2 regions of the Reyranella humidisoli genome follow, and region 1 is predicted to be linked to the other one. Evidence: predicted binding sites of a transcription regulator. Region 1 holds the regulator's gene; the other holds the start of a gene.
The links. Region 1 encodes PhoB, which activates phosphate uptake and scavenging genes when phosphate is short. Its sites were predicted from a motif close to TGTCATNNANCTGTCAT; they were not measured.
Positions count from the first base shown of each region.

Region 2: KQ910_RS11895 (BtaA family protein) is a predicted target of PhoB. The motif match lies at 6,300-6,316, and genes of this name have one in related genera.

Region 1 is NZ_JAHOPB010000001.1:1,498,929-1,514,740, reverse strand. Features, by position in the region: gene KQ910_RS07410 (CobW family GTP-binding protein) at 1-505, shown strand, start outside; gene KQ910_RS07405 (WD40 repeat domain-containing protein) at 510-1,553, shown strand; gene KQ910_RS07400 (Bcr/CflA family multidrug efflux MFS transporter) at 1,550-2,764, opposite strand; gene KQ910_RS07395 (HesA/MoeB/ThiF family protein) at 2,817-3,605, shown strand; gene KQ910_RS07390 (DsrE family protein) at 3,602-3,991, shown strand; gene KQ910_RS07385 (adenosine kinase) at 4,008-4,985, shown strand; gene KQ910_RS07380 (AmpG family muropeptide MFS transporter) at 5,190-6,581, shown strand; gene phoB (phosphate regulon transcriptional regulator PhoB) at 6,743-7,435, opposite strand; gene phoU (phosphate signaling complex protein PhoU) at 7,483-8,208, opposite strand; gene pstB (phosphate ABC transporter ATP-binding protein PstB) at 8,241-9,065, opposite strand; gene pstA (phosphate ABC transporter permease PstA) at 9,071-9,943, opposite strand; gene pstC (phosphate ABC transporter permease subunit PstC) at 9,948-10,964, opposite strand; gene pstS (phosphate ABC transporter substrate-binding protein PstS) at 11,014-12,057, opposite strand; gene phnG (phosphonate C-P lyase system protein PhnG) at 12,316-12,774, shown strand; gene phnH (phosphonate C-P lyase system protein PhnH) at 12,771-13,358, shown strand; gene KQ910_RS07335 (carbon-phosphorus lyase complex subunit) at 13,361-14,464, shown strand; gene KQ910_RS07330 (alpha-D-ribose 1-methylphosphonate 5-phosphate C-P-lyase PhnJ) at 14,483-15,310, shown strand; gene phnK (phosphonate C-P lyase system protein PhnK) at 15,307-15,812, shown strand, end outside.
Region 2 is NZ_JAHOPB010000001.1:2,439,503-2,455,314, reverse strand. Features, by position in the region: gene KQ910_RS11925 (MBL fold metallo-hydrolase) at 1-97, shown strand, start outside; gene queA (tRNA preQ1(34) S-adenosylmethionine ribosyltransferase-isomerase QueA) at 119-1,162, shown strand; gene tgt (tRNA guanosine(34) transglycosylase Tgt) at 1,159-2,286, shown strand; gene pncA (bifunctional nicotinamidase/pyrazinamidase) at 2,311-2,919, shown strand; gene pcaF (3-oxoadipyl-CoA thiolase) at 3,056-4,258, opposite strand; gene KQ910_RS11900 (class I SAM-dependent methyltransferase) at 4,366-5,022, opposite strand; gene KQ910_RS11895 (BtaA family protein) at 5,019-6,248, opposite strand; gene KQ910_RS11890 (methylated-DNA--[protein]-cysteine S-methyltransferase) at 6,375-6,926, shown strand; gene KQ910_RS11885 (DNA-3-methyladenine glycosylase family protein) at 6,923-7,561, shown strand; gene KQ910_RS11880 (malonyl-CoA decarboxylase domain-containing protein) at 7,703-9,094, shown strand; gene KQ910_RS11875 (SMP-30/gluconolactonase/LRE family protein) at 9,176-10,108, opposite strand; gene paaG (2-(1,2-epoxy-1,2-dihydrophenyl)acetyl-CoA isomerase PaaG) at 10,128-10,916, opposite strand; gene paaG (2-(1,2-epoxy-1,2-dihydrophenyl)acetyl-CoA isomerase PaaG) at 10,931-11,728, opposite strand; gene KQ910_RS11860 (flavodoxin domain-containing protein) at 11,810-12,256, shown strand; gene KQ910_RS11855 (adenylate/guanylate cyclase domain-containing protein) at 12,311-13,393, opposite strand; gene KQ910_RS11850 (SDR family NAD(P)-dependent oxidoreductase) at 13,498-14,394, opposite strand; gene KQ910_RS11845 (thiolase family protein) at 14,498-15,748, opposite strand.

The DNA of each region.
Region 1 (15,812 bases):
GCTCAACAAGACCGACCTGGTGAGCGCCGACGAGCTCAAGAAGGTCGAGGACAGGATCCGCGGCATCAACCGCTACGCCCGCATCCATCGCACCGAGAAGAGCCGGATCGAGCTCGACGCCATCCTCGACAAGGGCGCGTTCGATCTCGGCCGCATCCTCGAGTTCGAGCCGGACTTCCTGCACAGCGGCCACGATCACAAGCACGAGGACGAGGTCCGCAGCCTGTCGATCACCGCCGACCGGCCGGTCGATCCCGACAAGTTCCAGAAATGGATGGGCGCGCTGCTGCAGATCAAGGGCGGCGACATTTTCCGCAGCAAGGGCATCCTCGCCATCGACGGTGCGCCGCGCCGCTACGTCTACCAGGGCGTCCACATGATGATGGACAGCGACTGGGGCACGCCGTGGAAGGATGGCGAGAAGCGTTCGAGCAAGCTGGTCTTCATCGGCCGGAACCTAGACGCCGACAATCTGCAGCGCGGCTTCGACGAGTGCCTGAAGTAAGACCGTGAAGATCGATCTCGCAAATCCGGCCTGGCAGCAGACCCTCCCGCCGGCCCGCTCCGTCGCGACCGACGCTCCCGTCGCGGCCTGTGCCTTCAATCGCGACGGCTCGACCGTGGCCTTCGCCCTGGGCGACGGCTGCGTCCGCCTGCTTCCCGCCGACATCAAGCAAGCCGCACCCGAGGCGACCGCCCCACTGCACAAGGGCGTCGCGCTGTCGCTGGTCGGCGATCCGGCCGGCGACGGTTTCGTCAGCGGCGGCGACGATGGCCGGGTGCTGCGCCTCGCCGCCGACGGCACGGCGACGGAGCTACTGGCGCAGAAGGGCAAGTGGATCGAGCATCTCGTGGCCCACAAGACGGGCGCGGTCGCCGCGTCGGCGGGCAAGAGCATGTTCCTGTTCCGCGACGGCGAGGTCCGCGAGTTCGGGCCGCATCCGAGCACGGTGGCCGGCCTCGACTTCAGCAAGGACGGCAGCCGTGTCGCCTGCGCGCATTACGGCGGCATCACCGTCTGGAGCCTGAGCAAGGAAGTCGTCCTGCCGCCGCGCCGCTTCGCCTGGCAGGGCAGCCACGTGGCGTTGCGCTGGAGCACCGACGGCAAGTTCATCGCCACCGGCACGCAGGAAAACGACATCCATGTCTGGCGCGTGGCGCAGGCCACCGACATGCGCATGCAGGGCTATCCCGCCAAGGTGAAGTCGCTGTCGTGGACCGCCGACGCGCGCTTCCTCTACACCTCCTCGCAGCCGGTCTTCACGGCCTGGCCGTTCTCCGGCAAGGGCCCCGAGGGCAAGCCGCCATTGCAGTTCGGCGACGAGGGCGCGGGCCTGATGACCGTGGTCGCGGCCCATCCCACCGCCGAGTTCGTGGCCGGCGGATACGATTCCGGCGAGCTGCAGCTCGGCGACATCCGCACCAGGCGCTCGGTGGTGCTGAAGATGGCCGACGGCGCGGCCATCACCTGCCTCGCCTGGTCGCCCGACGGCTTCAGGCTGGCCGTCGGCAACGACCGCGGCGACCTGCTGACGATCGACCTGCGGCGTTAACCGCGCCGCACCAGCGCGCGGTGCGAGATCAGGCAGAGGATGCCGGCGATGCCCATCGCCGTTGTCATCGGCGCGATGGTGCCGTCGAAAGTCTGGCCGACCACGGCGCCGAACGCCGCGCCCAGGCCGAACTGCATGACGCCCATCAATGACGAGGCCGTACCCGCCATGTGCGGATAGCGCTGCAGCGCCATCGCCATCGAGTTGGGGCCGATCAGGCTGATGGTCGCGATCTGCGGCGCGAAGCAGAGGAAGAACGGCCAGATGCCGATCGTGCCGTAGCGGGCCTCGATCCAGCCCAGCACCATCGCCATCGGCCCGGTGATCGCCGGGACCCACACGGCGTGGCGCAGGATCTTGCCGGCGCCGAACACCGGCGCGAACTTCGCGTTCAGGAGGCTGCCCACGGTCATGAAGACGACCATCCCTCCGAAGACGAAACCATAGGCGCGCGGCGCGATGCCGTAGCGCTCGATGAAGACGAAGGGCGAGCCCGAGAGGAACGACAGCAGCGCGGCGAACATGAACGAGCTGGTGAAGGCGTAGCCCATGAAGGCGCGATGCCGGAACAGCTCGCCGAAGCGCTTCAGGATCGAGGACACGACGAGCGGCTGGCGATACTCCGGTCGCAGCGTCTCAGGCAGGCGGATATAGGCCAGGACGAGGGCCAGCAGTCCGATGCCGGCCAGTACCCAGAAGATCGCCCGCCAGCCGAGGAACCACAGGATCTGGCCGCCGATCAGCGGCGCCAGCATCGGCGCGATCGAGGTGCAGGCCATCATCAGCGACATGGCCCGCGCCGCCTGATCCTTCTCGGCAAGATCGCGCACCATCGTGCGCGCCAGCACGACACCGCCACAGGCCGCCAGCCCCTGCAGCAGGCGCAGGCCGATAAGGTGCGCGGCCTCGGCGGAGAAGGCGCAGCCGACGCTGGTCACGACATAGACCGCCAGTCCGAGCAGGATGACCGGACGCCGGCCGAACCGGTCGCCCGCCGGCCCGTAGAAGACCTGCCCCAGCCCGAAGGCGATCATGAAGGCCGACAAAGTGAGCTGGATGTCGCCCGCGGTGCCGCGCAGGTCGACGGCGATCACCGGCAGCGCCGGCAGGTACATGTCGATCGACAGCGGCGTGAACGACGACAGCAGCGCGAGCAGGATGAGAAGCGCCGGCGTGAGCGACGGGCGGATCGGGCTCGGGGTGGAGGTCATCGGGCTCGCTGATACAGGCATTGGGCACCGGGTCCCATGCTATAAGCGGACCATGACGTCGCTACCTGCCCTGTCGGAAACGCAGATCCGCCGCTACGCGCGACATATCGTGCTGGCGGAGATCGGCGGCGTCGGCCAGTCGAAGCTCGTCGCGGCGAAAGTCCTGGTGGTCGGCGCCGGCGGCCTCGGCGCACCCCTCCTGCAGTATCTGGCCGCGGCCGGTATCGGCACGCTGGGTGTGATCGACCACGACACGGTCGACCTCTCGAACCTGCAGCGCCAGGTGATTCACCGCACGTCCGACGTGGGAATCTCCAAGGTCGAGAGCGCGCGCCGCGCCCTCGCGGAGATCAACCCCGAGGTGCAGGTGCAGCCCCATGACGAGCGCCTTACCGCCGACAATGCCCAGCGCATCATCGCGGGCTACGATCTCGTGGCCGACGGCAGCGACAACTTCGCCACGCGCTACCTGCTGAACGACGTCTGCTTCAGGCTCAGGAAGACGCTGGTCTCGGCGGCGATCCTGCGCTTCGACGGGCAGATCTCGACCTACAAGGCATGGCAGGGCGCCGGCCATCCCTGCCTGCGCTGCCTCTTTCCCGCGGCGCCCTCGGAAGAGTCCGTCCCGAGCTGCGCGCAGGCCGGCGTGCTGGGCGCGCTGGCCGGGACCCTGGGAACCCTGCAGGCCACGGAAGTGGTGAAGGAAATCCTGGGCGTCGGCCGCTCGCTCTCGGGTTCGCTCCTGCTCTACGACGCGCTCAACGCCTCCTTCGAGACGCTTTCCGTCACCAAGCGCGCCGATTGTCCGACCTGTGGCGCCGCGGCGGGGGCATCCCGGTGAGCGACGACGGCGTCTCGGTCATCCTGCGTTCCGACGATTACGAGAGCGTCCATTACGGCCTCGCCCTCGCGGCCGCCGCGCTGGCCGTGAACAAGCCGGCGGTGCTGTTCTTCACCATGGGCGGCATCCGTGCCCTGCAGGGCTCGCCGCCGGCGCTCCAGGACTGGGATCGCGACGCCGCCAACCGCGCGCGCGGCGTCGGCGACTTCGAGACGCTGCTGCAGGCCTGTGTCGAGCTTGGCGCGCGGCTCATCGTGTGCGAAATGGGCCTGCGATCGCTCGACATCGATCGTGCGAGCCTGCGGGCCGACATACCGTTCGCGGTGGCCGGCCTCGTCACCTTGCTGGAAGAAACCAAGCCGGGCATGCACCTGGTATCGCTTTGACGCTGTAGGAGACTTCATGACATCCGCCCCCTTCGACGTGCTGGGAATCGGCAACGCCATCGTCGACGTCATCTCTCGTTCCGACGAAGCCTTTCTCGGCCAGCACGGGCTGGTGAAGGGCAGCATGATGCTGATCGACGAAGCGCGCGCCGAGCAGCTCTATGACGGGATGGGTCCCGGCATCGAAATGTCCGGCGGCTCCTGCGGCAACACGATGGCCGGCATCGCCTCGTTCGGCGGCAAGGGCGCCTATATCGGCAAGGTGCGCAACGACCAGCTCGGCAAGGTGTTCGGCCACGACCTCAAGGCGACCGGCGTATCCTTTGCGACTCCGGCGGCGACCGAAGGCCCCGCGACGGCGCGCTGCCTGATCCTGGTGACACCCGACGCGCAGCGCACGATGAACACCTATCTCGGCGCCTGCACGGGCCTCGGCCCCGTCGACATCGACGCCAAGCTGGTGGCCTCGGCGCAGGTCACCTATGTCGAGGGTTATCTGTGGGATGCACCGGCCGCCAAGCAGGCCGTGCTCAAGGCCTTCGACGCCGCGCGCGCCGCCGGCCGCAAGGTCTCGATCACGCTCTCGGATTCCTTCTGCGTCCATCGCTACCGCGAGGAGTTCCGCGACCTGGTCCGCAACAAGGTCGATATCCTGTTCGGCAACGAAGCCGAGATCAAAGCACTCTACGAGGTCGAGACCTTCGAGGAAGCGCTCGCTGAAGCGCGCAAGGAGGCGAAAATCGCCGCCCTCACGCGCAGCGAGAAGGGCTCGGTCGTGATTAAGGGCAGCGAGACCTACGAAGTCCCGGCCGCACCGGTTTCGAAGGTCGTCGACACGACCGGCGCCGGCGACCTCTACGCCGCGGGTTTCCTGTTCGGCTTCACGCACGGCAAGCCGCTCGCCGAATGCGCGCGGCTGGGCGGCATCGCCGCCGCCGAGGTCATCTCCCATGTCGGCGCGCGTCCCGAGCAGGCGCTCAAGGGCCTGCTTTGAGCCAAACCGTCCTGCGGGCACCTCCCCGAATCTACATAGGGCGATGCACATGACTCAAGGATCCCTCACTTCGCTCGGGATGACACTGTTTTCGGCATCGGCGCCTCGTGCAAGTTCGACCAAAAGTGTCATCCCGAGCGAAGCGAGGGATCCTTCTCTTCCTCTCCCGTTGTCAGCTGTGATGGCCAACGGTCGGAGGGAGGCATGAACTCAGACGCGCAGGCGCGCGGCTGGCGCGAGTCGCTGGCGACCTACCGCCATCCGCGCGTCGTCCAGTTCCTGTTCCTCGGCTTTTCGGCCGGGCTGCCGTTCCTGCTGGTCTTCTCGACGCTATCGGCGTGGCTGCGCGAGTACGGCATCAGCCGTACCGCGATCGGCTTCATCAGCTGGATCGGCATCACCTACTCCTTCAAGTTCGTCTGGTCGCCAGTCGTCGATCGCGTGCCGCTGCCGCTGCTCACGCGATGGCTCGGTCGACGCCGCTCCTGGATGCTGCTGGCCCAGACCGGCATCGCCGGCGGCCTGCTCGCCATGGCCTTCTGCGACCCGCGCACCGACCTGTGGTGGATGGTCGTGTTCGCGCTGGTCGTCGCTTTTTCATCCGCGACGCAGGATATCGCCCTCGACGCCCTCCGTATCGAGTCGACGGATGCCAGCCTGCAGGGCGCGACGGCCGCGACCTACCAGCTGGGTTATCGCATCGCCGTTCTCGCCGCCGGCGCAGGCGCGCTCTATGTGGCGCAGTTCGTCTCGTGGACCGCCGCTTACCAGACCATGGCAGCGCTCGGGCTCGTCGGCATTGCGACGACCCTCCTGATCTCGGAACCCGAACGGCGCGCATCCACCGGCACGACCGAACTCGAAGGCAAGGTCGCCTCCTTCGCCGCCGGTCTCGGATCGATGCCGGACTGGTCGCGCAAGGCGCTGATCTTCGTCTACGGCGCCATCGTCTGCCCGTTCGTCGACTTCTTCGCGCGTTACGGCTGGATGGCCCTGCTGCTGCTGCTGTTCATCGGCCTGTTCCGGCTGTCGGACATCGCCATGGGCGTGATGGCGAACCCGTTCTACATCGACATGGGATTCACCAAGGACCAGATCGCCGACGTCTCCAAGATCTACGGGTTCGTCATGACGATCCTGGGCGCGCTGCTGGGCGGCGCCCTGGTCTTCCGCGTCGGCGCGGCGCGCCTGCTGGCGCCGGCGGTTTTCCTGATCGCGGCGAGCAACCTCACCTTCTCGTGGCTCGCCTGGGTCGGCCAGCCGGACCTGATGATCCTCACCGTCGCCATCAGCATCGACAACCTGGTGGGCGGCATGTCCGGCTCGATCTTCATCGCCTTCCTGTCGGGCCTCACCAACACGGCCTACACGGCGACACAGTACGCGCTGTTCACCTCGATCATGACCCTGCCCGGCAAGCTGCTGGGCGGCTCCTCGGGCTGGGTCGTCGACAAACTCCAGGAAGAGTTCTCGGCCACCCATAAGTTCGGCGGTTACGCGATCTTCTTCGTCTACACCGCCCTGCTCGGCCTGCCGGCGCTGGTGCTGGCGTTGATCGTCCGCCGCCACTTTGAAAAAGAAACCCCTCCTTCCTGACGGAAGAAGGGGTGAGTAAGTCGGCTGCGGGTATCGTGGCCGAGCCGGGGGACCGGCCCGTTCCGATGCGGGGCGTGGGGTTGCCGGCGCGGAACGGGCAGACCCTGTCTAGGCGCCGGACGCTACAGAACCGTTAAGGACCGTGTGGAAAACCGGGCGCGTCAGCCCGGCGTGGAGTCCAGCGCATAGCCCGCGGCGCGGACGGTACGGATCACATCGGCATGGCTCTCGCCGTTGAGCGCGATGCGCAGGCGTCGGATGTGGACGTCGACGGTGCGCGCCTCGACATAGACGTCCTTGCCCCACACCGAATCGAGCAGCTGCTCGCGCGAGAAGACGCGGCCCGGATGCTCCATGAAATGGCGCAGCAGGCGGAACTCGGTCGGCCCCAGATGCAGCGGCTTGCCGCCGCGCGTGACGCGGTGCGCCACCAGGTCCATGACGATGTCGGCATAGGACAGCGCCTCGTCGGCCAGCGCCGGGCGGATGCGCCGCAGCACGGCGCGGATGCGCGCCACCAGCTCGGTGGGCGAGAAGGGCTTCGGAACGTAGTCGTCGGCGCCGGCGTCGAGGCCGCGCACGCGATCGCCTTCCTCCCCGCGCGCCGTCAGCATGATGATCGGCACGTTGGCGGTCGCCGTCTGGCGGCGCAGCTGGCGGCAGACCTCGATGCCCGACATCAGCGGCAGCATCCAGTCGAGCAGGATGAGATCGGGCACGTCCTCCTGGACGGAGCGCAGCGCTTCTTCGCCATCGTAGGCGACGGCGACCTTGAAGCCAGATTGTTCGAGATTATAGCGCAGCAGCTCGACTAGGGCCGTCTCGTCCTCGACGATGAGCACGTGCGGCTTCATCGACGAGGTTTGCGCGTCGCGGCGCGAGGGGCTGGTGGCGGTCATGCTCACGGCGCGGTCCCCGCCGGGGCGTCCGGCGTAGCGTAGATCGCAGCACTTCCCTTCGGCCGGGCCTCGTCGAACCCATGGCCGGTGGAGCGGAAGCTCACCAGTTCGGCGATGTTGGTGACATGGTCGCCGGCGCGCTCGATGTTCTTGGCCATGAACATGAGGTGCGTGCAGGCGGTGATCGTGCGCGGATCCTCCATCATGTAAGTCAGCAGCTCGCGGAACAAGCCGGTGTAGACCTGGTCGATCTCCTCGTCGCGTTCCCACACGTCACGGGCCTTGGCCACGTCGCCGTGCGCGAACGCATCGAGCACGTCCTTGAGTGCGGCGCGCACCAGCCGGCCGAGCCGCTCGATGCCGGTCACCGCCGCAGCCGGCGGCGTCGTCTGGCTGAGCACGATGCTGCGCTTGGCGGTGTTCTTGGCATAGTCGGCGATGCGCTCGAGCGCCGCCGCGATCTTGATCGACGACAGGATGACGCGCAGGTCGACCGCCATCGGCTGACGCAGTGCCAGCAGACGCACGGTCTGCTCCTGGACCGCCTCGTCGAGCGCGTCGACGCGGGCATCGTCGACAATCACCTTCTCGGCCGCCTCGGTATCGCGTTCGCGCAGGGCCGCCAGCGACCGTGCGAGCTGGCTTTCCGCCAGGCCGCCCATCTCGCTGATCGTGGCGCTCAGCCGCTCCAGCTCCTCGTCGAACCGCTTCAGGGTATGTTCGGGCATGGTCTGTCCCTTCTTTTCTTCGTCGTGCCGGCTCAGCCGAACCGGCCGGTGATGTAGGCCTGGGTGCGCTTGTCGCTGGGCGTGGTGAAGAGCGTCGCCGTCGCGCCGAACTCGACCAGCTCGCCGAGATACATGAAGGCGGTGAAGTCGGAGACGCGCGCCGCCTGCTGCATGTTGTGGGTGACGATGACGATCGTGTAGTCCTTCTTCAGCTCGTCGATCAGCTCCTCGATCTTCGCCGTCGAGATCGGATCGAGCGCCGAGCACGGCTCGTCGAACAGGATGACCTCGGGCTTCACCGCCACGGTGCGGGCGATGCAGAGGCGCTGCTGCTGGCCCCCCGACAGGCTGAGGCCGCTGGCGCCCAGCTTGTCCTTGACCTCGTCCCACAGCGCGCCGCGGCGCAGGGCCTGCTCGACCCGGCCGTCCAGTTCCGACTTGGGCAAGTTCTCGTAGAGCCGGATGCCGAAGGCGATGTTCTCGTAGATCGTCATCGGGAACGGCGTCGGCTTCTGGAACACCATGCCGATGCGCGCGCGCAGCAGGTTGATGTCCTGATCGTCGCGCAGCAGGTTGTCGCCGTCGAACATCACGTCGCCGGTGGCGCGCTGGCCGGGATAGAGGTCGTACATGCGGTTCAGGACGCGCAGCAGGGTCGACTTGCCGCAGCCCGAGGGCCCGATGAACGCCGTCGCCTTGTTGGCGTAGAGCGACATGGTGATGCCCTTGAGCGCCCGACTGTCGCCGTAGAAAAACTCGAGGTTCTTGATCGAGATCTTGGACGTAAGCTTGGAGACGTCGAGCTTCGCGTGCGTCGCGACAGGAACGGCGACGCTGGGCGTTTCCGTGGATTGCATGGACATCAGGATTTCCTCGCGGAGGTGAGCGAACGGGCCAGGATGCTGAGACCCAGGACGGTGACGGTGATCAGGAGCGCGCCGGTCCAGGCGAGCTTCTGCCATTCGGCGTAGGGCGAAAGGGCGAACTGGAAGATGACCACCGGCAGGCTGGGCATCGGCGCATTCATGTTCATGCTGAAGAACTGGTTGTTCAGGGCGGTGAACAGCAGCGGTGCCGTCTCGCCGCTGATGCGGGCGATGGCCAGCAGGATGCCGGTGACGATGCCCGCCTGCGCCGCGCGATAGGCGATGCGGACGATCATGTGGGCGCGCGGCAGGCCGATCGAGGCAGCCGCCTCACGCAGCGTGTCGGGTACCAGGGTCAGCATGTCCTCGGTCGTTCGGACGACGACGGGGATCACGATGACCGCCAGGGCGACGGCGCCGGCCCATCCCGAGAAGTGACCCATCGGCGCCACCATGATCTCGTAGACGAACAGGCCGATCACGATCGACGGCGCGCTGAGCAGGATGTCGTTGATGAAGCGCACGACGCTCGAGAGCTTGTCGTGACGGCCGTACTCCGCGAGGTAGGTACCGGCGAGGACGCCGATCGGCGTGCCGATTATCACCCCCAGGACGGTCATCACGATGCTGCCCATGATCGCATTGAGCAGACCGCCCGCGGCCCCAGGAGGCGGCGTGTTTTCGGTGAATACGGCGAGCGAGAGACCGCCGATGCCCTTGTAGACCAGAATGCCCAGGATCAGGACCAGCCAGCCCAGTCCGAAGATCGTGGCGGCGAAAGCCAGGCCCTTGGCGATGGCGTTGCGGCGGCGGCGGCCCGCGTAGAGCGGACTGTCCAGGGCGGCTGTCTTGGAGGCAATAGTAGCCATTGTCTTACTTCCCTCCCTGCCGCTGCAGGCGCATCAGCATGTAGCGCGCCATCGCCAACACACAGAAGGTGATGAAGAAGAGGATGAGGCCGAGCGCGACCAGCGACGATGTGTAGAGGTCGCCCACCGCCTCGGTGAATTCGTTGGCGATCGAGGCCGAGATCGTCGTGCCGGGCGCGAACAACGAGGCCGAGATGTGATGGGCGTTGCCGATCACGAAGGTGACAGCCATCGTCTCGCCCAGCGCGCGACCGAGTCCCAGCATGAAGCCGCCGATGACGCCGACCCGCGTGAAGGGCAGGACGACGTAGCGGAACACTTCCCAGGTCGTGCAGCCGACGCCGTAGGCGGCTTCCTTGAGAACCGGCGGCACCGCGTCGAACACGTCGCGCGAGATCGAGGTCACGAAGGGCAGCACCATGATCGCCAGGATGAGCCCGGCGGTGAACATGCCGATGCCGTAGGGCGGGCCCGCGAAGATCGTCGACAGGACGGGCACATTGGCGAAGGTATTGATGAACAGCGGCTGCACGTGCTCCTGCATGAACGGCGCGAAGACGAACAGGCCCCAGATGCCGTAGATGATGCTGGGTATGCCGGCCAGCAGCTCGATGGCGATGCCGATCGGGCGGCGCAGCACCTTGGGGCAGAGCTCGGTCAGGAAGAAGGCGACCATCAGGCCGACCGGCACCGCGATCAGCATGGCGATGAAGGACGTGACCAGGGTACCGAAAATCGGCGCCAGGGCGCCGAACCGCTCGGTCACCGGGTTCCACGATTCGTCGAACAGGAAGCCGAAGCCGAACGTGCTGAGCGCCGGAGCCGCGCCGATGACGAGGGCGATGATGACGCCGCTCAGCAGGGCGAGCACCGCCAGCGAAGCGCCGCGCGTCAGCCCGTGGAATATCGTGTCGGTCAATCTCAGGCGTCGGAGCACCGCCGCCCGCGAGGCGGATGCCGCCGCCGGCGCGCTTGCGCCCTTCAATGCAACCTCACTCACGTCGCGCTCCCCCGAAGCCATAAGCCCCCCAAGAAAGAGGGGCGGGTGTCGCCACCCGCCCCGTCACCATCTAGTTCGTCGGCGAGTACAGCGGCTTGCCGCTGGCGTCTTTGATTTCCGCCGCCCACATCTTCATGATGTCGTTGACGACGTTCTGGGGCATCGGCACGTAGTCGAGCGAGTCCGCCATGGCGTCGCCCTTGGTGTAGGCCCAGGCGAAGAACTTCAGCGCCTCGGCCGACTCCGCCATCTTCTCCGGCTTCTTGTACATCAGGATCCAGGTCGCGGCCGCCATCGGCCAGGACTTGTCGCCGGGCTGGTTGGCCAGGATCACGCCGAAGCCCGGCTTGGAGTTCCAGTCGGCGCTCGCCGCGGCGGCCTGCACCGTGTCCGAGCCCGGAGCGACCGCCTTGCCCGCCTTGTTGATCATCTTGGTGAAGGTCATCTTGTTTTCTTTGGCGTAGGCGTACTCGACATAGCCGATCGAGCCCTTGGTCTGCGCCACGTTGCCGGCGACGCCTTCATTGCCCTTGGCGCCGATGCCCACCGGCCACTGCAGTGCCGTGCTGACGCCGACCTTCGTCTTCCAGTCCGGGCTCACCTCGGCCAGGTAGTAGGCGAAGTTGTAGGTCGTGCCCGATCCGTCCGAGCGACGCACCGGCACGATGGCCTGCTTCGGCAGCTTGACGTTGGGATTGAGCTTGGCGATCGCCGCATCGTCCCAGCTCTTGATCTGGCCGAGGTAGATCTGGGCCAGCGTCGGCCCGTCGAGCGTCAGTTCGCCGGGCTTGATGCCTTCGAGATTGACGACGGGCGTCACGGAACCCATCACCATCGGGAACTGCACGAGACCCGACTCTTCGAGGTCCTTGCCCGTGAGCGGCGCATCGGTGGCGCCGAACGTCACGGTCTTGGCCTTGATCTGCTTGATGCCGCCGCCCGAGCCGATCGACTGGTAGTTGAGACCGTTGCCGGTCTCCTTCTTGTAGGTATCGGCCCACTTGGCATAGATCGGGTAGGGGAAGGTCGCGCCGGCGCCGGAAATGTCGATGGCGTAGGCCGCGGCCGGGGACAGCGCGAGGGCTGTCGCGAGGACGATCTTGGTAAGGTTCACGGGGTTCTCCTTCGTTGAATTTCGAAGCGCCCGTCATCTAGGAGCCATACGTCTCTCTACTATGACGAATATATTACACTTCGATGACAAAGAGGACTGCTGGCTGAGGATGGACCCCGAATCGACGTAAGGAATTGTTCTGGATCAATGAGTTGACCCCAGGCGGGAACAACGGGCCGAGTGTCATGGGAACTTAACGTCGCTCCCTCGGAACGGTAACGGGACGCTTGGATGGTGCGCCTCTTTCAAGAGCGCCCCATGTCTCCCAACCCGTCAATCGAGCGTCGCCGCCGATGGCTTTCCGTCCTCGCGAAAGCACCAAGCACAAGGCTGCAAGCCCTGTGGCAGGCGCTTGGGGCCACTCCCTCCTATGTCGTCCTGCGCCGCCCCGAGATCGGGCTGGTCATGGTGCAGGGCCGCATCTCCGGCACCGGCGCGCCCTTCTGCACCGGTGAAATGACGGTCACTCGCGCCGCGGTGCGCCTCGACGGTGGCGAGATGGGTTTCGGCTATGTCGGCGGCCGTGATACCCGCCACGCCGAGACCGTCGCCGCGATCGATGCGCTGGGTCAGCGGGCCGACTGGACAGAACGACTCGAAGCCGAACTCGTGGCGCCGCTTGCACGTGAAGCCGAGGCCCGACACCGCCTGATCGCCGCGCGCGCCGCCGCCACCAAGGTCGACTTCTTCACCGTCGCCCGCGAGGCCGGCACGTGACCAGCCTGCTCGCACCGGGCCTCGCCGATCCGCCGCACGACGCGCAGCGCCTGTTCCGCAGCGTGCTTGATGCATTTTCCCATCCCGGCCGCATCGTCGAACTGCGCGACGCGCCCACCGGTCCGGGCACACTCAGTCCCGCAACCGTGGCCTTCCTGCTGACCTTCGCCGACCGCGAGACGCCGCTCTGGCTCGAGGCAGGTCTCGACAAGCAGGAAGTCCGCGACTTCCTGCGCTTCCATGCCGGTTCCCCCATTGTCCATGCGCGCGAAGCCGCGACCTTCGCCGTGATCATCGGCGGTGGCGGCGATCCCTTTGCCGGCTTCGCCATTGGCACCGACACCTATCCCGACCGCGCCGCCACGCTGGTGATCGAAGTGCCGTCGCTCGAGGACGGTCCGAGCTGCACCTGGCGCGGCCCCGGCATCGACGGCGAGACACGCGTCGCCATCGCCGGGCTCGGCTCCCGCTTCTGGCCGGCCTGGGCCGCCAACCACGCGCTCTTCCCCTGCGGCGTCGACCTCGTCTTCGCCTCGGGTTCCCGACTTGTCTCGCTGCCGCGCAGCGTCGCCGTGGAGGCCTGACCGTGTATGTCGCAGTCAAGGGCGGCGAAACCGCCATCGCCCATTCGCTGGATCTCCTAGCCGACAAGCGCCGCGGCGACCGCAACGTCTGCGAGCTTTCGCTGGAGCAGATCGATCAGCAGCTGGGCCTCGCCGTCGATCGCGTGATGACCGAGGGCTCCTGCTACGACCGCAGCCTGGCGGCCCTCGCAATCAAGCAGGCGCGCGGTGATCTCATCGAAGCGATCTTCCTGCTCCGCGCCTATCGCACGACCCTGCCGCGCTTTGGCGCGTCGGAGCCCCTCGACACCAGCCGCATGGTGGCGGAGCGCCGCATCTCCTCGACCTTCAAGGACGTGCCGGGCGGCCAGGTGCTGGGCCCGACCTACGACTACACCCACCGGCTGCTCGACTTCGCGCTGACGGCGTCGGGCGAGCGCCCGACCGCGGCCACGGCGCCCGCCGACACCACCGACAGCCTGCCGCGCGTGGGCGACATCCTGCAGCGCGACGGCCTGCTCGAACCGCCACCCACCTCGGTGGAGGGTGAGACAAATGACCTGACGCGCCAGCCGCTGGTGCTGCCCGCCAACCGACCGCTGCGCCTGCAGAACTTGGCGCGTGGCGACGAAGGCTTCCTGCTGGCCCTCGGCTATTCGACGCAGCGTGGCTACGGCAACAACCATCCCTTCGTCGGCGAGATCCGCTACGGCCTCGTGCCCGTGTCCTTCGTGCCGGAGGAGCTGGGCTTCGCCATCGAGATCGGCGAGATCGAGGTGACCGAGTGCGACATGGTCAACCAGTTTGCCGGCTCGCACGACGTGCCGCCTCAGTTCACGCGCGGCTATGGCCTGGCGTTCGGCCATGCCGAGCGCAAGGCGATGGCCATGGCCCTGGTGGACCGCGCGCTGCGCGCCGACGAGCTGGGGGAGGCCGCGACGTCGCCCGCCCAGGACGAGGAGTTCGTGCTGGCGCACAGCGACAATGTCGAGGGCTCGGGCTTCGTCCAGCACCTCAAGCTGCCGCACTACGTCGATTTCCAGTCCGAGCTGGTGGTGGTGCGGGCCTTGCGCGCCGAGGTCGAGAAGCGCCGCGAGCAGGCGGCCCTCAGCCAGGCGGCGGAGTGACCCATGCCTGACAGCAACATCCAGGATACCGCCTACAACTACGCCTATCTCGACGAGCAGACCAAGCGGATGATCCGCCGCGCCATCCTGAAGGCCGTGGCGGTGCCGGGCTATCAGGTTCCCTTCGGTGGCCGCGAGATGCCGCTGCCCTATGGTTGGGGCACCGGCGGCATCCAGGTGACGGCAGCGATCATCGGGCGTGACGACACGTTGAAGGTGATCGACCAGGGCGCCGACGACACGACCAACGCCGTCTCGATCCGCCGCTTCTTCGCCAAGGTGGCCGAAGTCGCCACGACCACGCACACGCAAGAGGCGACCGTTATCCAGACACGGCATCGCGTGCCCGAGACGCCGCTGACGGACGGCCAGATCCTGGTCTTCCAGGTGCCGATCCCCGAGCCGCTGCGCATGCTCGAGCCGCGTGAGACCGAGACGCGGACGCTGCATGCGCTGTCCGAGTACGGCGTCATGCAGGTGAGCCTCTACGAAAGCATCGCCCGCCACGGCCGCATCGCCAAGACCTACAACTATCCGGTGATGGTGAACGGGCGCTACATCATGAGCCCTTCGCCGATCCCGAAGTTCGACAATCCCAAGCTCGACCGCAGCCCCGCGCTGCAGCTCTACGGCGCCGGCCGCGAGAAGCGCATCTATGCCGTGCCACCGTACACACCGGTGAAGAGCCTCGATTTCGACGACCATCCTTTCGAGATCGAGACCTGGACGGAGTGCTGCGCACTCTGCGGCTCCAGGGAAAGCTTCCTCGACGAGATGATCGTCGACGATGCCGGCAAGCGCCTGTTCGTCTGCTCCGACACCGATTATTGCGAGAGCCGGCGATGAGCGCGCCGCTCCTCTCCGCTCGCGGCGTCACCAAGCGTTTCGGCGGCCGCGTCGCCTGCCGCGACGTGAGCTTCGACCTGTGGCCCGGCGAAGTGCTGGGCATCGTGGGTGAATCGGGCTCCGGCAAGACGACGCTGCTCAATTGCCTGGCCGGCCGGCTCCTGCCCGACGGCGGCTCCGTCGCCTACGAAACGCAGTCCGCCGGCACCGTCGACGTGCACCGCCTCTCCGAGGCGCGCCGCCGCCTGCTCGCGTGCACCGAATGGGGCTTCGTGAACCAGGACGCGCGCGAGGGCTTGCGCATGGGCGTGAGCGCCGGCGCCAACATCGGCGAGCGGCTGATGGCCGTGGGCGCGCGCCACTATGGCGAGATCCGCCGCGAGGCCATCGACTGGATGGCACGGGTCGAGATCGATGCCGACCGCCTCGACGACCGCCCGACGACCTATTCCGGCGGCATGCGCCAGCGCCTGCAGATCGCCCGCAACCTCGTCAGCAAGCC
Region 2 (15,812 bases), 940 kb from region 1:
CGACGGCGTCCATCGCTTCGTGGCCCTGGCCGACCTGAACACCCTGCCGCCCGCCGACGATTCAGACGGCGTGGTCATGGACATCGGTCAGACCTGACGAAGGCCAGACAGTCACTCGATGCGCGTCGACCTTTTCGATTTTGCGCTGCCGGACGATCTGATCGCCCAGCGGCCCGTCTCCCCGCGCGACTCCGCGCGCCTGCTCGACGTCACAGGCGAAGCGCTGCATGACCGCACCGTGCGGTCCTTGCCCGGCCTGCTGCGCCGCGGCGATCTCCTCGTCTTCAACGACACCAAGGTCATCCCGGCACGTCTCAAGGGCGTGCGACCGGGCAATGGCCTGCGCCAGGACGTGGCGGTCGAGGCGCTGCTGATCCGCGACCTCGGCGAGCGGCGCTGGCGGTCCTTCATGCGGCCTGGCAAGCGGTTGCGTCCCGGCGATACGCTGGTCTTTGCGGACCTCGGAGCCACGGTCCGATCCAAGGAAGAGGATGGCTCCGTCGTTCTGGAATTCGACCGTGAGGGTCACGCCTTTCTCACAGCGCTCGAGCAGGAAGGCGCGGTACCCCTGCCACCCTACATCCGCGGCGGCACCGCCGACGCGCAGGACCGGAAGGATTACCAGACGCTGTTCGCCAGGCACGATGGCTCCGTCGCCGCCCCCACCGCAGGCCTGCATTTCACGCCCGAGCTGATGGCGGCGCTCGCCGACAGCGGCATCACCACGGCGGGCGTCACGCTGCATGTCGGCGCGGGCACCTTCCAGCCGGTGCGCGTGGACGACACCGACACCCATACGATGCATGCCGAATGGGGCGAGGTTTCCCCGGCCACGGCGCGCGCGGTCGAGGCGACACGCATCCTGGGCGGCCGCGTCGTGTCGATAGGCACGACGTCTCTGCGGCTACTGGAAGCGGTGGCCCGTCTGCATGACGGCGCGATCAAGCCGTGGAGCGGCGAGACCGACATCTTCATCACGCCGGGCTTCCGGTTCCGCGCCGTCGACCTGCTGCTGACCAACTTCCACCTGCCGCGCTCGACCCTGTTCATGCTGGTTTCCGCCTTTGCCGGCCTGGAGCGCATGAAGCAGGCCTATGCCCATGCCATCGAGAAGCGATACCGCTTCTATTCCTATGGCGATTGTTGTCTGTTGCGCCGATGAGCCTTTCCTACGAATTGCTGGGCAGCGACGGCGCCGCCCGTCGCGGCCGGATCACCACCGCCCACGGCACGATCGAGACGCCTGCCTTCATGCCCGTCGGCACGGCGGGCACCGTGAAGGCGATGCTGCCGCAGTCGGTCGCCGAGACCGGCGCGGAGATCGTGCTGGGCAACACCTTCCACCTGATGCTGCGGCCGGGCGCCGAGCGCGTCGCTGCGCTTGGCGGACTGCACAAGTTCATGAACTGGCCGGGCCCGATCCTGACCGACTCCGGCGGCTTCCAGGTGATGTCGCTCAAGGAGCTGCGCAAGCTCGATCCCGACGGCGTGACGTTCCGCTCGCCCAAGGACGGCTCGCAGCACCGGCTGACGCCGGAAAGCTCGATCGAGATCCAGCGCCTGCTCGATGCCGACATCACCATGTCGTTCGACGAGTGCACGAGCTGGCCGGCCGAGGAGCCGGAAGCCGCCTTCTCGATGCGGCTCTCCATGAAATGGGCCGAGCGCGGGCGGCGCGCCTTCGTCAAGCGCCCGGGCTACGGCCTGTTCGGCATCGTGCAGGGCAGCGTCTTCCCCGAACTGCGCGCGGAGAGTGCGAAGGCGCTGATCGATATCGGCTTCGACGGCTACGCCGTGGGCGGCCTCGCCGTCGGCGAGGGCCAGGAGCTGATGTTCGGGACCCTCGACTACACGGTCCCGATGCTGCCGGCCAACCGGCCGCGCTACCTGATGGGCGTCGGCCGGCCGGGTGACATCGTGGGCGCGGTGAAGCGCGGCATCGACATGTTCGACTGCGTGATGCCGACGCGGTCGGGCCGCACGGCGCAGGGCTTCACGCGGCGTGGCGAGATCAACCTGCGCAACGCGCGCCACCGCGACGATCCGCGGCCGATCGACGAGCACTGCGCCTGCCCGGCCTGCACGCATCACAGCCGCGCCTACCTGCATCACCTCATCCGCGCCGACGAGATCCTGGGCGCGATGCTGCTCACCTGGCACAACCTTCAATATTATCAGGACGTGATGCGCGGCCTGCGCGGCGCCATCGAAAGCAAGACCCTGGACACCTGGATCGCGTCGTTCGAACGCGACCAGGCGCTGGGCGACATACCCCCAATTCAATAGCGGCACAGTGACGGAGCGTAACGGATGCCGAACGAGGCCCTGGTCGTGGTCGACGTGCAGAACGATTTCTGCGAAGGCGGCGCATTGGCCGTCGCCGGCGCCCATGCGGTCGTCCCGCTGGTCAACCGCCTGATCGGCCGCCACGACCATGTCGTGCTGACGCAGGACTGGCATCCTGCCGGCCACGCTTCCTTTGCCAGTTCATGGGAGGGCGCGGAGCCCTTCTCCAGTATGCGCTTTCCCTACGGCGAGCAGACGCTGTGGCCGGACCATTGCGTGCAGGGCACCCCCGGCGCGGACTTCCACCCCGAACTCAATGTCACCAAGGCGCAGATGATCGTGCGCAAGGGCTATCACACCGGCATCGATTCCTACTCGGCGTTCCGCGAGAACGACCGCATGACGCGCACCGGCCTCGACGGCTACCTGAAGGCGCGCGGCTTCACGAAGCTGGTCTTCTGCGGTCTCGCGCTCGACTACTGCGTCGCCTGGTCGGCGATCGACGCGCGCCAGGCGGGCTTCGACGTCGCCGTGGTGGTCGAGGCGACCGCCGCCATCGACCTCGACGACAGCCGCAAGCGCATGATGAGCGACATGCGCCGCGCGGGGATCAATCTGAACGCCACCGCATAAAGCTTTTTCATATTCCTCTCCCCCGTTAGGGGGAGAGGTTAGGTGAGGGGGTTACAGGCGGTGCGTCGCCCCCTCACCCAGCCTCTCCCCCTATCGGGGGAGAGGAGTCTGAATGAGACGTCAGTACGGCTCGACCTCAAACCCGCTCCAGCGCCAGCGCGATGCCCTGGCCGACGCCGATGCACATGGTGGCGAGCGCGCGCTTGCCGCCGGTGGCCTCGAGCTGGTTCAGCGCGGTGATCATCAGGCGTCCGCCCGAGGCGCCCAGCGGATGGCCGAGCGCAATCGCACCGCCATTGGGGTTCACCTGCTCGGCGTCGTCGCTGAGGCCGAGTTGGCGCAGCACGGCCAGCGCCTGGGCGGCGAACGCCTCGTTGAGTTCGATCGTGTCGAAATCGCCGATGGTCATGCCGAGCTTGGCCAGCAGCTTCTGAGTCGCCGGCACCGGGCCGATGCCCATGACGCGCGGCGGCACGCCGGCCGACACGGTGCCCAGGATGCGGGCGCGCGGCGTCAGGCCGTTGGCGCGGGCGGCGGCTTCCGAGGCGATGATCATGGCGCAGGCGCCGTCGTTCAGGCCCGACGAGTTGCCGGCCGTCACCGAGCCGCCGTCGCGGAACGCCGCGGAAAGCTTGGACAGCGTCTCCATCGTGGTGTCGCCGCGCGGATGCTCGTCCTTCTCGACGATCACCTCGGTCTTGCCCTTCTTCACGCAGACCTTGACGATTTCCCTCTCGAAGAAGCCGCGGTCCTGGGCCGCCTTGCAGCGGCGCTGGCTGCGATAGGCGAAGGCATCCTGGTCGGTGCGGCTGATCTGGTGCTCGGTGGCGACGTTCTCGGCGGTCTGGCCCATCGGGTCGACGCCATAGGCCGCCTTCATGCGCGGATTGACGAAGCGCCAGCCCAGCACCGTGTCCTCGAGCTTCATCGACCGGTCGAAGGCGCCCTCGGGCTTGCCCATCACGTAGGGCGAGCGGGTCATGCCCTCGACGCCGCCAGCGATCATCAGGTCGGCTTCGCCCAGCTTCACGGCGCGAGCGGCGTGGCCGGCCGCTTCGAGGCCCGAGCCGCACAGGCGGTTCACGGTAGCGCCGGCCACCTCGACCGGCAGGCCGGCCAGCAGGCCCGCCATGCGCGCGACGTTGCGATTGTCCTCGCCGGCCTGGTTCACGCAGCCATAGATCACGTCGTCGACCGAGCCCCAGTCGACATTGGCATTGCGCTGCATCAGCGCCTTGATCGGATGGGCGGCGAGATCGTCGACCCTCATGGCACCCAGGCCGCCGTTGTAGCGGCCGACGGGGGTGCGGATTGCGTCGCAAATGAAGGCTTCGGTCATCTTGGGTACTCCCGGACTCAGCAAATCGTTGCTGTCGGGTTAGCACCGGCCACGGCCGCTTGCCAATGGCCCTGCCAATGCCCCTGGGGCAGAGGGGTTATGTGTCTTTAGACGGGGAGGCGGCTGCAGACGGCGTACTGGGCGTAGCCGCGATGGGGCCGTTCGAAGGTGTGGACCTCAATCCCGCCGGGCAGCCGCGCCAAGGCCGTCTCCAGCCCATCGCGAGGCCTGACGTGGAATGTCGCCAGCCAGCGGCGCAAGCCGCCGCGGAACCAGCGTGGCAGCCGCTCCTGGCCGCCGAAATCGACGATATGCAGCTCCCCGCCCGGCTTGAGCCAGAGCACCGACTGGGCGAGCGCCCTCTCCCATTCCGGGATCATCGACAGGGTGTAGGAGAAGAAGATGCGCGAGAAGGCCGGCACACCGAACAGAAGCGCCGGATCGAAGCGCGTGGCGTCGGCGTGGGCGAGGCGAATGCGTCCCGCGAGCCCTTCCCGTTCGACCCGCCGTCGCGCCGTGTCGAGCATCTCCCGCGAAAGATCGATGCCGAACAACGGCGCGGCGGGATGACGATGAGCCACGGCAATCAGGTTGCGCGCGGTGCCGCAGCCGATCTCCAGCACGCGGCCGCCGGCCGGCGGATCCAGGCCCTCGATCAGCCGGTCCCGCCCCAGCAGGTAGTACTTGCGGCTGAGATCATAGACGTGACGCTGGCGACGATAGATCCGGTCCATCAGGCCGGCATGGACGAGCGTTGCACTCACGGCTTCAGCACATAGAGATGGAAGCCGCCGTAGATCGCCGACCGGTCGCGCGCGGTGAAGGCGCGCGAGGCTTCGGCCTCGTAGTGCCACTGGTCGAGCAGCGCCGGCGCGACGCGGCCCGGCAGCAGCGAGGGCCCGGCGGCGGTGCGGAAGATCACGCGCGCGCCCGGCCGCGCGGTGCGCGTGATCTCGTTCCACAGCGCGTTGAGCTGGACGTCGGTCATCCAGTCCTGCGCGTCGAGCAGCACGTAACGGTCGCGAGAGGCGGCGGGGCTGGCGGCGAGATAGTCCGTCACCGAGCGGTTGAGTACCTCGACGCTCGCCGCGCCGCGGCGCACCGCAGGGAAGTTGCCCTCACGCAGATAGGGCGGCAGCGGACCGCTTGCGTCGGGCGCATAGGCGCGGCCGAACGCCTGCCAGGCGAAGTAGTTCTCGGAAAGGCTGAAGCCGCAGGCCAGCCGCTGGACCCGGTCGCGCAGGACGGAGCCCATGTCCCGGCTACCGGCCAGCGCCGCGTACTGCGCCGGCGGAATGCCGAGCCCGTAGAGCGAGAGGCGATTGGAGGTGACCCAACGCACCGCCGCCTTGTCGAACAGCGGCGCGAGCACGCTGTCGAAGTAGCGTCGCTGCCCGTCCAGGGTGCGCGCGACAAGCAGCTCGCGCAGGTCCACGCCATAGGCGCGGGCGGCGACATGGGCGAGGCCGATGAAGCGGCCGAGCACGCCGTGGCGATAGGCGTTGCGCGCGAAGATCGAGATGCGCCGACGCCCGCCCTGCTGCAGGCTGCGGCCTTCCCAGTAGGCGCGGCTCTCGGCATCGAGGTGCGGCGCGATCTCCCGATCGTAGGCACGTGGGTTGGCGCCTGAGTCTGCGGCGCCGAAGAAGCGGTAATAGTCCGACCAGGATGGCAACCGCTGCGCCGCCGTGAGCTTCAGCCGATTCAGCGCGACATGGGCACGACTGAGATCGACGGCGGTGATGCGAGCCGGACTTGCGGTGAGATAGGACAGGACGTTGCAGCCGCCCGACGCGATCGCGACGACATGGCAGTCCGGCGTCAGCGCCATCGCGTCCATGTCGATCTCGGGATCTTCCCAGATCTGGGCGTAGACCAGGCCCCTGAACAACCGCTCGAACAGCTTCTCCAGCAGCCCCTCGCGGGACATGACCTTGTGGCGGCGCACCGCCTGCTTCAGCAGCGAATGACTCTCGGCCCGCGGATAGATCAACCCATCGACTCCGGCTTTACATCGACGAGCCGAGGCTAGTCCCGGTCGGTGCCAGTTTGATGACGACGGCCTGTGAACACTCGACTTGACGGGATTACCGGTTAGGTAGAAGGATCGGAGTCCATGAGCGCCCCAGGTTTCGCTTTGTTCGACACGCCGATCGGCATCTGCGCCATCGCCTGGAGCGGTCGCGGCATCACCGGCCTGCAGCTTCCCGAGCCGACGCCGGTCGCGACGCGCGCCCGCGTGAAGCGGCGCTGGCCCGACGCAGTCGAGGCCGCGTCGGTGCCGGCCGGCGTGCAGCGCGCGCTCGACCGCGTGCAGGCGCTGCTGGCGGGCGGCACCGTCGATCTCGCTGACATCCCGCTCGACCTCGAGGCCGCGCCCGAGTTCCACCGCAAGGTCTACGAGGTGGCACGCACGATCCCGCCCGGCCACACCATGACCTATGGCGAGATCGCGAGGCGCCTGGGCGTGCCGCACGAATCGCGCGAGGTCGGCCAGGCGCTGGGCAAGAACCCGGTCGCCATCATCGTACCCTGCCATCGCGTGCTGGGTGCCGACGGCAAGATGGGCGGCTTCTCGGCCAATGGCGGCGTCTCGACCAAGCGGCGCATGCTGGAGATCGAGGGTGCGCCCGAAGTCGGCGCGGGTCCCCTCTTCGCGGCCCGATGACGGGATTTCCGTTCAAGCCGGCAAAAGCCGTCGCGCATCTCAAGGAAGCCGACCCGGCGCTGGCGGCAATCATCGAAGCCGTCGGCCCGTTCCGCATGCAGCTCAAGGTCTCGCGCAGCCTGTTCGGCTCGTTGGCCGAAGCCATCGTCTACCAGCAGCTTTCCAACAAGGCGGCCGCTACGATCTACGGCCGGGTCGAGGCGCTCTATCCCAGGGCGACCGATGGCTTCACGCCGCGCCACATTCTGAAGACGCCGGACGAGCATCTGCGCGGCTGCGGCCTGTCGCGCGCCAAGGTGCTGGCGGTGCAGGACCTCGCGCGCCGCGTCGACAGCGGCGAACTGCCGACGCTCGACGAGGCACATGGGATTGCCGACGCCGAACTGATCGAGCGTCTCGTGAAGGTGCGCGGCATCGGGCGCTGGAGCGCCGAGATGTTCATGATGTTCCGGCTGGGCCGCCCCGACATCCTGCCGCTCGACGACTACAGCCTGCGCAAGGCCTATGCGAAAGCGTTCAGGAAACGTGCGCTGCCGTCGCCGAAGGCGCTGGAGAAAGCCGGCGAGAAGTGGCGCCCCTATCGCACGGTCGCCAGCTGGTATCTGTGGCGCGTGCTGGATCAGCCGCCCGCGTGACTACACTTTCAAACTCCTCTCCCCCGCTAGGGGGAGAGGAACATGAAGATGCAAACCATGAAACGACGGATCAAATTTCTGGTAAAGGCACGTTCATGTGCCGCCACTGGAGTGACACGTTTGCTGTGACATAATCCAGGCATGGCCCTACCGTTCTCCGATACCGTCGACCGTACCCTCGAACGTCTTCGCACCGCCTTCGTCGATACCGCGCGCGGCGCGCGTGAAGCCGTCGGCGCGCCGCTGCGGCCGGATCTTCCCGATGACGACGTTCCGCGGCTCAAGGGCCGCATCGACGCCTGCCTCGAAGGCAAGGGCGGCGAGACGGCACGGCGCGGGCGCGCGGCCGAGCTGGGACAGGCCTACCTCTCGCTGTCGCCGGCCGGGCGCAAAAAATTCCTGCTGACCCTGGCGCGCGACTATGGCCTGCCGCGTGAGGCCGCGCTGAAGACCGTCGAGAAATGGCGCGCCAGCAAGGAACCGGCGCGGGCGCTGCGCCGGGAGCTGGAATCGCCGGCGGTGCGGCTGCTGCGCGAATTCGTCGGCGTGCCGCAGGGCGTGAAATTCGTGGTCGACCTGCGCGCCGAGCTGCTGGCGCTGGGCAAGAGCGATGCCGCCGCCAAGGCGCTGAGCGAGGACCTGCGCTCACTGCTCGGCGCCTGGTTCGACGTGGCCTTCCTCGATCTCGTGCGCATCGACTGGCGCTCGCCGGCCTCGCTGCTGGAAAAGCTCGTCACCTACGAGGCGGTCCATGCGATCCGCTCGTGGCGCGACCTCAAGAACCGGCTCGATTCGGACCGCCGTTGCTTTGCCTTCTTCCATCCTCGCATGCCCGACGAGCCGCTGATCTTCGTCGAGGTGGCGCTGGTCGACGGCATGGCGGGTAACGTGCAGCGCCTGCTCGACGCACGCGACGAGACGCACGATCCCAAGCGCGCCAACACCGCGATCTTCTACTCGATCTCGAACTGCCAGCAGGGCCTCGCCGGCATCAGCTTCGGCAACTTCCTGATCAAGCGCGTCGCCGATCAGCTTTCTCGCGACCTGCCCAACATCAAGGACTTCGCCACCCTCTCGCCGATCCCCGGCCTGCGCCAGCATGTCGAGCATCGGGCGAAAACCGAGGGCGATGCGATGCTTACCCAGAGCGAGATCGCCTCGCTGGGACCGGTGACGGATGAAGCCTACGGCACCGCCGCCGTCCTCAAGCTGCTGGCGAGGCCGAACTGGTGGGAGGTGCCGGCGATCGACAAGGCACTGCGCCCGATCCTGACGCGCCTCGCCGCCGTCTACCTCACTGCCACCGACAAGGGCCGCGCGCTCGACCGGGTGGCGCACTTCCATCTCGGCAACGGCGCCATCGTCGAGCGGCTGAACTGGCTGGGCGACACCAGCGCCAACGGCTTCAAGCAGTCCTACGCGATGATGGTGAACTACCGCTACAAGCTGTCCGACGTCGACGCCAACCACGAGGCCTACGCCACTGGCAAGGTCGTCGCCAGCCGCGAAGTGCGGGCGCAGACGAAGGGGTAGTTGCCGGGGGCGCGCCACTCCAGTGGCGCGTTCAGGATCAACGAAAAGACGCGCCACGGGAGTGGCGCGCGCCCGGCGTACCTACTTGTTCAGATACTCGAGCTTGAGGCCCGGACGCGGCCATTCGAAGCTGACCAGCTTGCCGGTCATCGAAAGAGTGGCATAGGCCGTGCGCAGGTCCTTGCCGCCGAAGCATACGTTGGTGACCATCGGGTCCGGCAACTTGTGTTGCGTCACCGACTGGCCGTCGGGCGAGATGTCGGAGACGGCGCCGGTGATCAGGGTCGCGACGCAGATGTGCCCGGCCGAATCGACGGCCAGCGAGTCGAACATCTGGTAGCCGCCGAGGCCCGTGACGACGCGGCCCTTCTCGCCCCGATAGGCGCCGTTGGCGTCCTTGATGGTGCCGGGCGCCGACAGATCGAAGGCCCAGAGGCGGGCCGTCGGCGTCTCGACGACATAGAGCGTCTTGCCGTCGGGCGAGAGGCCGCAGCCGTTGGGGCGCTCCAGCGGAAACACCTTCTGCTCGATCTTCGAGCCGTCGGCCTTGGCGTAGTAGACGGCGCCGCGATCGTTGTCGTATTCGCGCGTCTTGCCGAGGTCGGTGAACCAGAAACCGCCGGCATCGTCGAATACCAGGTCGTTCGGCCCGTTCAGCTTGCGGCCATCGCAGCTGTCGTAGAGCGTCTCGAACTTGCCGGTCTCGGGATCGACCACCTGGATCGAGCCGCCCTTGTAAGAGGCGGGCTGCGTGCCCGGGAACAGGCGGCCGTCGGGCCGCTCGATCCAGTTGAAGCCGCCATTGTTGGTCACGTAGATCTTGCCGCCGGGCCCCATCGCCGCGCCGTTCGGGCCGCCGCCCAGCTTCGCGACGATGTGCTGCTTGCCGTCCGGCGTGACGCGGGTGAGCGTCTCGCGCGCGATCTCGACCAGGATGACCGAGCCGTCCGGCATGGCCACCGGCCCCTCCGGGAACTTGAGGCCCGAGGTGATCTCCTTGAACGGCGTCGTCATGGCGTTTCTCCCGTTGTTCTTACTTGCCCTTGAATTCGGGCTTGCGCTTGGCGAGGAAGGCCGCGACGCCTTCCTTGAAATCCTCGCTCTTGCCCAGCTCGCGCTGGAAGTCGCGTTCGACGTCGAGCTGCTCGGAGAGCGTGTTGCCGCTGGCGCGGTTCATCGCCTCCTTGATGCGCGCGAGCGACATCGTGGGTCCATCCGCGAGGCGGCGCGCGAGATCGCCGGCCGTCTTCATCAGCTCGGCATCCTCGACCACGTCCCAGATCAGGCCCCAATCCTTGGCCTGCTGCGCGCTGATCTGCGGCGCCAGCATCGCCAGCGCCCGCGCCCGCTGCTCGCCCACGAGGCGCGGCAGGAACCAGGTGCTGCCGCCGTCGGGCAACAGGCCGATGCGGGCGAAGGCCTGCAGGAACGAGGCCGACTTGCCCGCGACGGCGATGTCGGAGGCGAGCGCGAAGCTCATGCCGACACCGGCCGCCGGGCCGTTCACCGCCGCCACGATCGGCTTGGGCACGCTGCGCATCAGGCGGATCACGGGGTTGAAGAACTTGTCGAGCGCCTCGCCCGAGTCCGACGTGTTGCCTTTCGCGCGGTCGGGATCGGCGAGATCGGCGCCGGCGCAGAAGCCGCGGCCCGCGCCGGTCAGCAGGACGGCGCGCACCGACGTGTCGGCGGCCAGTTCTTCCCAGCACTGCTTCAGCTCGCCGATCATCTTGCGCGACACGGCATTGAGCCGGTCCGGCGCATTCAGCGTCAGCGTGGCGAGGCCGTTATCCTTCGCGATCTGGATCTTCTCGTAGGTCATCTGGTTCTCGTCTCTCAACGTCCGGTGAAATTGGGTGCGCGCTTGGCGAGGAAGGCCGCGACGCCTTCCTTGAAGTCCTCGCTCTTGCCGAGTTCGCGCTGATGGTCGCGCTCGAGGTCGAGCTGCTGGTCGAGCGTGTTGGTGGCGGCCGCGTTGATGGCGCCCTTGATCGCGGCATAGGAGCGGGTCGGGCCGGTCGCGAGCCTGGCGGCGATCTTGCCGGCCTCGTCCATCAGGGTGGCATCGTCGACCACCTGCCAAACCATGCCCATGCGCGCGGCCTCCTCGGCCGGCACGGAAGTGCCCAGCATCGCCAGCGCCCGGGCGCGGGCGTCCCCCACCGTGTGCGGCAGGAACCAGGTGCCGCCGAGGTCGGGGATCAGCGAGATGCGCACGAAGGCCTGGTCGAAGCGGGCTGACCGCGCGGCGATCACGATATCGCAGGCCAGCGCGAGATTGGCGCCGCCGCCCGCCGCCACGCCGTTCACTGCGGCGACGATCGGCTTGGGGAGATCGCGCATGGCGCGGATCATGGGATTGAAGATGCGGTCCATCGCGGCGCCGACGTCGCGCGGGCCGGACGCGCCCGCATCGCCGGGACCGCCGCCCGCCAGGTCGGCGCCGGCGCAGAAGCCGCGGCCAGTGCCGGTCAGCAGCACGCAGCGCACGGAATCGTCCTCGCGGGCGCGCTTCAGCTCGGCATTCATGGCGTCGATCAGCGCATGGCTCATCGCGTTCAGCCGCTGCGGGCGGTTGAGCGTCAGGGTCAGGACGCCGCCGGCGAGGGCGGCCAATACGGGCGTTTCTTCCATGGCGGGCAGACTGGCATGGCGGAATTTGCCGCGCCATCCGGTCGCGTCGCATCGCGGCACTCCCTACCGTATCCCAGACCCATGGCCACGATCCTGATCCTGGTCGGCACCGAGTCGGGCAATGCCCAGATGGTGGCCGACGCGCTGCAACCCGTCCTGGCTGGAGCCGGGCACGCCGTCGACGTCACCGACAAGGCCGCGACCGCCGCCGACCTGCAGGCGCACGACGTGCTCCTTGTGGTCTGCGCCACCCACGGTTCCGGCGACATCCCGACCAACATCCTGCCGCTGGTCGAGGCCCTGCACCGCGACAGGCCCGACCTGTCGGGCCATCGCTACGGCGTCATCGCCCTGGGCGACATGACCTACCAGGACACGTTCTGCGGTGGCGGCAAGAAGGTCGACGAGGCGCTCGAACGCTGCGGCGCGAAGCGGGTCGGCGACCGCCTGGAGGTCGATGCCTCCGAACAGCCTCTGCCGGACGAGGAAGCCCTCACCTGGATCGAAGGCTGGAAGACGAAGGTCTGATCATTTCAGACTCCTCTCCCCCGGTAGGGGGAGAGGAACATGAGATGAAGATCGTCAATCCGGCAGCGTGAAGATCTCGACCGGTTCGCGGACGCCGCGCAGGCGGTGTTTGCCCAGCGACTTCATCGGGCTCGGGCAGTTCTCGTTGAACTCGGCGGAGGCACAGACGCGGACGCCCAGCGCCTTGGTGAGGCCTTCCAGCCGCGACGCGCGGTTGACGGCGGAGCCGATGACGGTGAAGTCGAGCCGGTCCTCCGTGCCGATGTTGCCGAAGGTCACCGTGCCGACATGGAGCCCGATGCCGAACCTGATCGGCTCGGCGCCCCCCGTGGCGCGCGCCTCGTTGGCGGCCTCGGCATCGTCGATGAGCTGCCGCGCCGCCTCGAGCGCGGCGGCCGTCACCATCGGCATGAACAGCGCGTCCTCGGCCGGGAAGTAGGCCATCACGCCGTCGCCGATGAATTTCAGGATCTCGCCGCCATGCTTGGCCAGCGCATCGCCGACGAGCTGGAAGTAGTTGTTCAGCAGCTCCAGCACGTGGTCGGGCGGCAGGCGCTCGTTGAGGCCGGTGAAATCGCGCAGGTCGGAGAACCACAGCACCGCGCGGATCTCCTCGCCGTCGCCGCGCCGGATCATGCCGTTCAGGATGCGCTGGCCGACCTGGCGGCCCAGATAGGTCTCCGCCACGGTCTGGGCGACGCTCTCCTCGATGTGCATCTCGGTGACCGCACCCATCATGTCCACGAGCCGCGTCAGGTCGTCGATGTCGGCGTCGCTGAAGCCTTCCTTGCGGTCGGTGGCGAAGGCCACAACTGGCAGCGGTCCGTCGCGGCGGATGCGCATCGGCAGCGAGAAATAGTCGGTGCCGCCGCCGTCCCTGACATCGTGCAGCACCTCGTGATGCCGCTCGGTCAGGCTGTCGAGCCGGTAGCGCACGGGTGCCCCGCCCTCCCGCACCTCCTGGAGGGGGCTGCCGATATAGGCGGGGGTGAACTGCACACCGTAGGCCCGCGCGGTCGTTTCCACGGGCTGGCCCCGCCTCCATAGATAGCCCATCGCCTGGAGCTGCGGATGGACGAGCTGCAGGCCGATATACATGCGCCAGACCGGGATGCCCGCCTCGAACACGCGGCCCATCATCTGCTCGATGAAGGAGGCCGGCCGTTGAATGAGCCGGCCTTCCCGCAGCAGCCACTTCGCGACCGGCCCCAGCCGGTCGGCAGCCGGAGGCGCCTCGTTGCTCAGGAGCCGCTCACGACGGCCGCGACTTCCTCGCCGGAGGTGCGGAAGACGCGGCTGGCCGAGACGTCGGCGATCTTCTCGATATTGTCGGCCACGTCCTCGATGGTCGGCGCGCGACCGTCGATGCGCAGGCCCTCCGCCTCGCGATACTCGATGCGCGCGAAGGTGCCGGCGCCGGCACTCCAGATGTCGCCGGTGCGCTGGCACTGCTCGCTGCACAGGAAGGCGACCATCGGCGAGACGAACTCGGGCCTGAGCTTGGCCAGGGCCTCGGGCGTCATCAGGCTCTCGGTCATGCGCGTGGCGGCGATCGGCGCCAGCGCGTTCATCATGATGTTGTACTTCTGGCCCTCGAGCCTGAGCGCGTTCATGAAGCCCACGACGGCGAGCTTGGCGCCGCCATAGTTGGACTGGCCGAAGGTGCCGTAGATGCCCGAGTTCGAGGAGGTCACGACGATGCGGCCATAGGCCTTGGCGCGCAGAATCGGCCAGGCGGCATGGGTCACGTAGGCGGTGCCGAGGAAGTGGACCTTCACGACGAACTCGAAATCCTCGGTCGTCATGTTGTGGAAGGTCTTGTCGCGCAGGACGCCGGCATTGTTCACCACGATGTCGACCGTGCCGAAGGCATCGACGGCGGTCTTCACGATGTTGGCGGCGGTCGCGGCTTCGGCGACCGAGTCGTAATTGGCGACGGCCTGGCCACCCGCCGCCTTGATCTCGTCCACGACCTTGTCGGCCGCGGCATGACCGCCACCCTTGCCGTCGACCGCGCCGCCCGGATCGTTCACGACTACCTTGGCGCCACGGCTGGCCAGCAGGAGCGCATGCGCGCGGCCGAGCCCATTGCCCGCGCCGGTGACGATGGCGACGCGGTTGTCGAAGCGGATTGTCATTTCATTGTTCTCCTCAGACGCCCGATAAAATGTGTCATCCCGAGTGAAGCGAGGGATCCTTCCTCGAACCCAAGGATTCCTCGCTACGCTCGGAATGACACGGTTACTCTTTCTTGAGAATCACGACCGAGGCCACGGCCTCTTCCATGCCGATGACGCCGCCGCCGTTCTCGGCAAGCGCGACTTCGGCGCCCTTCACCTGACGGTCGCCGGCCTCGCCGCGCAGCTGCGTGGCGAGTTCGGCCAGCATCGACAGGCCGGTGGCGCCCACCGGATGGCCCTTGGAGACCAGGCCGCCCGACGTATTGACCGGGAGCTTGCCGCCGGGGCCGGTGGCGCCCGACTCGACGAACTTGCCGCCCTCGCCCTCGGGGCAGAAGCGCAGCATCTCGCACTGGTAGATCTCGCAGAAGCTGGTGGCGTCGTGGACTTCGGCGACGTCGATGTCCTCGGGCCCAATCCCCGCCATCTTATAGGCCTTGTCGGCGGCCGCCCGCGTCAGGCCCGGCTCGTCCAGATTGCGGTACATGCCGCCGGAGAAGCCGACTCCCGCGATCTTCACGGCCCGGTCCCGTACTTCCTTCGGCAGCCGGTCGAGATACTCCTTCGAGCAGAGCAGCGCCGCCGCTGCGCCGTCGCCAATCGGTGCGCACATCGCGCGGGTCAGCGGGAAGGACACGGGACGGTCCTCCAGCACCGACTGCGGCGTCATCTGGAAGCGGTACTGCGCCTTCTCGTTCAGCGCGCCGTAATTGTGGTTCTTGGCCGCACCGGCCGCGATCTGCGCCTGCGTCGTGCCGTACTTCCACATGTGCCACTTGGCCTGCATGGCATAGGTATCCATGAAGATGGTGCGGTCATCGCCCGGCTTGAACTCGGAGCCCACCATCTTGCCGACCCGGTTCATCTCCTCGACCAGCCGGTCGTGCTGGCTGGTGATGTAGCCCTGGTTGAAGAGACCGGCTGTGCGCTCGGGCGCCTCCGGGCTGAACAGCTTCTCGACGCCGAGGCAGAAGGACAGCTCATGCGTGCCCGCCAGCACGTCCTTCCAGGCGCCCATGAAGGCGGTCGAGGCGGTGGCGCAGGCATTCTCGACGTTGAACATCGGCACCCGCGCGGGGAACAGGCCCTCCTCCACGAGCGGCTGGAACAGCGCCTGGCCGCGGATCGAGTTCTGGCCCCAGAAGCCCATGCCGCAATTGCCCAGCCAGCCGGTCTCGATGTCCGTTCCCTTGTCCATGCCGGCATCGGCCAGGGTCCCCATATAGGCCTCGCGGGCGAGGTCGCCGAAGCTGAGGCCGGGGTGTTTCTTGAAGACGGTCGTGTAGGCGCCGATCATGTAGACGTCGCGCATGGGGCGGTTTCCTCAGGTTGGCTTTGGCCGCATTTGAGCGTATCCAAACGGCTTACGCTAGGAG